DNA from 2 places in the Paenibacillus sp. FSL R7-269 genome. Region 2 is predicted to be linked to the other one. Evidence: riboswitches for the same ligand, from Rfam matches in the RefSeq annotation. Region 2 holds a riboswitch; the other holds the start of a gene.
The links. A riboswitch is a leader RNA that binds a small molecule or an ion and turns the genes downstream of it on or off. The one in region 2 is predicted to bind cyclic di-GMP.
Positions count from the first base shown of each region.

Region 1 (3,137 bases), on a different contig from region 2:
TGGTGTTGTTACTGGTGCCGGCGTTGCTGTTGCTGCTGGTACCGTTGTCGGTACTGCTGTTGCAGCCGGAACAGGTATGGATATGTTGCCTGCTCTGGAGAAAAGCGCACTTGCAGGTACGGTTCCCTTCACCTGGCTAGGGCTCTGCCACATCAGATGGACATTGGCATCGCCAGCATTCTCATAGTACTCTACTTTGATATCGTACAATTGCCCGGCAGTTAAGGCTATGCTTCCTGTGCGGGCAGTTCCGCTCTGTTTGACCCAGCTGTCAATGACCGGTGTGCCGTTCACCCACAAGCGGATACCGTCATCCGATGTAGTATAGAACTGATAAGTCTCACTGTAAGCCGGCTTAATCTGTCCGGTCCAGCGAATTGAGAAGTAATCTACGCCCAGTGCGGCATTAGGAGTCCCCTGACGCCAATTGAAGCTGATGACATCATCGTTACGCACCATAACCGGTGTCCCCGAGAGCGTCATGTTCTTGAAGTATTCTCCAAGCAGGCCATTCTGGCCAGGCTTACTCTCCGGGTCGCCGAAGGTTGGGACCGGCTTCTGAGTCGGCGCAACGGTTGGTGTTGCCGTCGGCGTTGGCGTCGGTGTTGCGGTTTGTGTCGGTGTTGCTGTTGGTGTCGGTGATACTGTAGGCGTCGGCGTTGCCGTTGGCGTTGCGATTGGCTTAGGAGCCGCCGCCGGAGCAGACCAGGCCTTATATTGGTCACGGGTTAGTGTGTAACTGTCATTCATGAAATTCTTGATTGTCGCCGTGCTGTTATTCTCATAGAGCATCTTGCCCCAGTTCATCATGAACACGTAATTCTGCTGGTTCAGCTTTAGCTTCGATATATTTGGCATTTCACCGTTCTCGCCGATGCCGATCGGTTTGCCGCCAGCCAGGCTGGTCAGATCATCATGATATTTATTGGAGTAGTCGTTATTATATATATCTGCTGCCAGCACATCCACTCTGTCCGCACCCGGATAAGTCCGTGGATAGGGATCGGAGCTTGCATTAGGCGCATTCGGGTTCCATACCCAGAGCAGATTATTTAACTGATGAACGTTCACGAACCGGTCATACATAATATTCCACAGGGCTGTAAAATTATCTTTCTTCCCCCACCAGAACCAGCCGCCGTTCATTTCGTGGTAAGGTCTCCAGAGGATCGGAACCTTAGCATCCCGCAGGCTTTTCAGAGAGACCGCTACTTTATCCAGATCGGTGATCAGTGCATTATACTCTGGCGTTCCGGGGGTTACGTATTTGTTAAATTGCGCCTGGGTGATCGGCTTCTGCACATTGGACCATTCGTACTTGGTGCCTGGCAGATTCTGGTGGAAGGTCATGGCGACAATGCCGCCCGCTCTGGACCAGTTCGTCGCACTCCAGACGATATTTTTGCGTTGTGCAGCTACTCCGCTCTCACTCTGCCCACCGATTGCTCCCAGCTCATAACCATGCAGTGCTGCGTATTGTCCGCTTGTTCCCTTCAGCTTGTTGCTCAGCTCATCCGGACTCTCGAAATAGTCATGCTGGCCTGTAATGATTCCATTTCCCGAGATATCATACAGATTGTTCAGCAGCTTGACCGCCTCCGCTGAGGCGTTAGGGTTCACCGGCGCTCCTTCAGAGGAGGCAGCCTTGACGGTGGAAGGGGCGATTCCCAGTCCCACAGGTACAGCAGACAATACCACGGCCAGCGACAGCACAGCGCAGAGCAAACGAGACTTACGGTAAGTTTTCACAATATTCTCTTCCTTTCGGTAGCCAGGCTGCCACTCTTGCGAAGGCCCTATAGCTTTGCGTCCCTGTCTTTCGATCAGGTTTGCCTTTGTCGTTTTGGAAGGATCAATCCCTCTTACCGTAAATTATCGTCTTTATGCAATTTTTTTGTAGAGCAAACGCGAATTTCTCCGAATAAATAGTTCCGAGTACCTGTTTTGATTCTGTAACAAATGGTTAAATAGATAAGTTAGACCTACGAAATGAACTGATGTAGCGCTATATCCTCCCAGTCCAGAGTAATACGGATGTTATCTTCCTCTACCAGCTCCGACCCCGTCTGCACCTCAATGAACTCCACATCGGTAAGAGCAAGAATGGCATGCTTGGTCCCTTCCGGTATCCGCACCACATCTCCTGCCTTCACCGTATGCATCTTCTCATTGATGACAATGCTGGCTTCCCCGCTGACGAAGGTCCAGATTTCACTGCGTTTGTGATGCAGCTGATAGCTGATATTTTTGCCCTCATTGATGAAAATCCGCTTGGTCAGCACCTCGTTGCCTTCGTCATACTTTACATAATCTATCACCTTGTAGTGGCCCCAGCGGCGCTCCTCGTACATCGGTCTTTGTTCAAAAGACTTCAGCACTTCCTTGATCCGCGGACTCTCAGTCTTGTGCGTCACCAGAATGCCGTCCGGGCTGGCAGCGATAATCAGATCCTTCGCCCCGATCACGGTAATCGGAATATCCAGCTCGTTAATGAGGCAGGTCCCCTCGGAGTCAGCGGTCACAAAGCCTTTGCCGACATGGTTGCTGGTCATTTCCTCGGTCAAGGTGTTCCAGGTACCCAGGTCCTTCCAGAATCCGGCATACGGCTGTACGACGATGTTCTCTTCTTTCTCTACCACTTCGTAATCGAAGCTGATGGAAGACAGCAGCTTATACTGCTTCTGCAGTTCCTCATAATTAAGCGGCAGCCCTTTGCGCTGCAGGATATCCAGCAGGTAACCCAGACGGAAAGCGAACACCCCGCAGTTCCAGAGAGCCCCCTGGCTAATCAGCTCCTCGGCCTGCACACGGTCCGGCTTCTCCTGGAAGTGGCTGACCTGCAGATAACCATTCGCTCCCGCATCTGCACCCGTTGGAATAATGTAGCCGTATTTCTCCGAAGCATGCTCGGGAACTACGCCCATCAGCGCCAGGTTCGCCCCGCTCACCAGCATGGTGTTCTCCAGTTGCAGTACCGTTTCGAAAAAGGAGGATTCCACGTATGGGTCCACCGGCAGAATCGCCACGGTCTCGCTTGGGGAAACCCCTGCGATGGAATAGAGGTAGGCCGCCGTCAGCGCAATGGCCGGGAACGTATCCCGCCGCTCCGGCTCCACGATGATCGGCACCTCGCTGCC
Region 1 covers NZ_ASPS01000019.1:60,728-63,864, reverse strand. Annotated here, with positions in the region: gene C162_RS08875 (PA14 domain-containing protein) at 1-1,749, opposite strand, end outside; cyclic di-GMP riboswitch class I at 1,764-1,844, opposite strand; gene C162_RS08870 (sugar phosphate nucleotidyltransferase) at 1,983-3,137, opposite strand, start outside.
Region 1: linked by a shared signal. The riboswitch ahead of C162_RS08875 (PA14 domain-containing protein) and the one ahead of C162_RS36295 (choice-of-anchor A family protein) in region 2 are both predicted to bind cyclic di-GMP.

Region 2 (3,137 bases):
GGTGTTGGCACCGCTGTTGGCGTTGGTGTCGGTACTGCCGTTGGTGTTGGTGTTGGCACCGCTGTTGGCGTTGGTGTTGGCACCGCTGTTGGCGTTGGTGTCGGTACCGCTGTTGGCGTTGGTGTTGGCTCTGCCGTTGGCGTTGGTGTTGGCACCGCTGTTGGCGTTGGTGTTGGCACCGCTGTTGGCGTTGGTGTTGGCACCGCTGTTGGCGTTGGTGTTGGCTTCACTGTCGGTGTTGGCGTTGGCTTCACGGTTGGTGTTGGCGTTGGCTTCACGGTTGGTGTTGGCGTTGGCTTCACGGTTGGTGTTGGCGTCGGCTTCACTGTCGGTGTTGGCGTCGGCTTCACAGTCGGCGTTGGCGTCGGCTTCACGGTTGGTGTCGGCTTTGGAGTTGGAGTGCACACAGGTGTAGGTGACGGTTTTATGGTCGGTGTAGGCTTCACTGTCGGTGTTGGCGTTACCGTTGGTGTAGGCTTCACAGTCGGTGTCGGCGTTACCGTCGGTGTTGGTTTTACTGTCGGTGTTGGTGTTACCGTCGGTGTTGGCGTTACCGTCGGTGTTGGCTTCACAGTCGGTGTCGGCGTTACCGTCGGTGTAGGCTTCACAGTTGGTGTCGGTGATGGACTAGGGGTCGGCGTTGCGGTCGGCGTCGGACTCGGCGGCGGCCCCTCTCCCTCGTACATCCCAAGGTGCATCTCAACCCCGCCGCGAAAAGATTTTGCAATCAGGGTCCCGTAAAGCTCTGCTCCGGCATAATGAACATCCGCTCTAGGTGCGAGGATCGTCCCGTAGAATGAGGTATAAGCGATATTCACCTCAGAGGCTTCGTAAAAGTTGAACAATACTTGACTGGCTCTGCCGTCCTTCATTGAAAAGCTCGGCACATTGACTGTAGGCCCGCTTATATTAATAATCAGCGTAGCGTTCTGGGCAATGTTGAACTGAATATAATTCGTACTCGCCAGTGTCGCGGCATCCAGATGAACCACATTGAAGCGATCTGGTGCATTTATCGTAAGCTGTCCATAATGATTATTGCCAATCTCATTCGTGTCGGCCAAGGCCCCATACTCTGTGGAACGCGAGATTAGAAACTCCCGCTCGGCTGCAAAATCAATCGGGCTGGCATTTTTCTTCCCGCCTCTAATGTTGACACCAGGCTCATTGGCTGTAAAGCTATCCCCAAATACCACATTTCCATAGATCTCTCCACTGCCTGAATGTACAAAATTCTTACCGGCCACAAGTACATCCGTCGGCGCAGCACCACTGTATGCTCTTGCTACTCCGTAACCTCCGGAGAGGGTAATGTTCCCTGCCGCTGCCAGGCGGCCCTCAATCTGATCATTGCTCTGTGCAAAATCCCCGAGGATAAAAGCATTAAAATTCCCTGCGACTCCTAAAACCGGTGTTGGCGTATACGGCACCCCTGAAGCTGCTCTAACATCCGTCCCCCACGTAAAAGCACTGGATAAGGTCAATAGGCCAGCCATAATGATGGCGGCTGTTTTACGCACTCTTTTTTTCAATAGTCCACACCTCCTAGTTACTATTCTATGAATCTGTCACGCAACTATAACAACAAAAAGACCGCCACGAAGGGTTAGCTTCACGGCGGCCGGACGACCCTAGCCTCAACTTTAGAGACAGTAGATTCCTGACTTTGCGTCCCGTTCTTTCGATACGGTTTGCGTTTGTACATGATTTCGGTATGAAATTGAGATTTGCTTATGTAAATTCGTTGTTGAGTCTATGACATTTGTTACTTTTGTACTATTTTAGTTTATCCGCTCCCCCACCCTGTTGTCAATCCATTCCCAGTATATTTTTTGAAATTATTTTTTGCGAAGGTTCCTCTTTGATCCCTTGTACCATAAGGGTTAAGAGACGAGTCTCTTTTTTATCTATTGACGAAAAAAGTCGAGAAATCAGAGAATTGGCTGTAGCCGTTTATCCCGCTTTTCTATAATTATATCAATTTATATTATTAAAATTTGATGCATTTGTCCTATTTTTATCACCCGAAGCCCATCTCCCCTCCCATTTCGCTTCTGTTCAATGTAATCCCCCCTATTTATGGGAATCTTAGCCCCGAAAAAAAGTGCCGCCCATAAGGACGACACCTGCTAATAGAATTCATATATTTTGAATAAAATGTCGCCTAGGCGGACCCAAACAGCTGAATCCAGCCAATCATTGATACCCAGAGCGGAACACTTAGAATGATCCCGAATACTAAACCACGGCGGAGACTTCCTTCATGACTCATTGCCATTCTCCTTTGAGCTGATTTATTTTTCAATCTTTAATATTTCAATTTTAATATAAAATAATTCATTTGATTTTATTGTGAAAAATGTCACATTATTTGAGTTAATTTATAAAACCCATTGATTATTTTTTGAAGGATGAGTTACAATGCGAATATACGTTCTCTTTGAGGGGTTGAGAGGGATGCATAGAGCAGAGAGCCAGGATAACCTGCTGGTCAAATCCTATATTTTGCTGCCGCTTATTCTATCCGCCTTCGAGCGCGATGCTTCTGCTATATCCTCAGAGCTTCGCACGCCTGCGCCTTATCTGGAGGTCATCCAGAGGGCAGTCCATGCCGTTTCTGCCGATCTGCGGGAGGTCCGTGCCGGGATGCGCGCCCGTGGTCTGAGGGTCTATGAACAGAATCGGCTGGAGGCGGGTGTTGAAGCCAAATTCGTCTGCAGGGGTTATCACGAGCGGATGCTGCTGCTGGATGACGTGATTGCCGCCCAGGCCACTCTGCATATGCACAGGTATCTGGGTATGGAGAAGACGGCGCAGGGCGGCCCGAAGCAAGGATAACAAAGAAGCCTGCCGCAAGCGGAAGACTTCTGCATTAAATGATCACCCGGATGCAATTACATTAACAACGTCCAATACCCCAACGTGCCGCATATAACCACCACAGCTACCGGGTACAAGATTCTACGGCTGACCTGATCCCTGAACGCAAGAAACAAACAAAGCATACAAAGCCATGCAATTAGAAGGCTTCCCATCTATTATGCATACGCCCCTTCCCGGCATTCCTGCCCCTCTCCAGCGGTAGACCGCCTCAGAGCACAACTATCCTTATATATAGGAAGATTTCCCGCCGAATA
Region 2 covers NZ_ASPS01000144.1:77,841-80,977, reverse strand. Annotated here, with positions in the region: partial or broken gene C162_RS36295 (choice-of-anchor A family protein) at 1-1,532, opposite strand, end outside; cyclic di-GMP riboswitch class I at 1,614-1,706, opposite strand; gene C162_RS32925 (hypothetical protein) at 2,458-2,838, shown strand.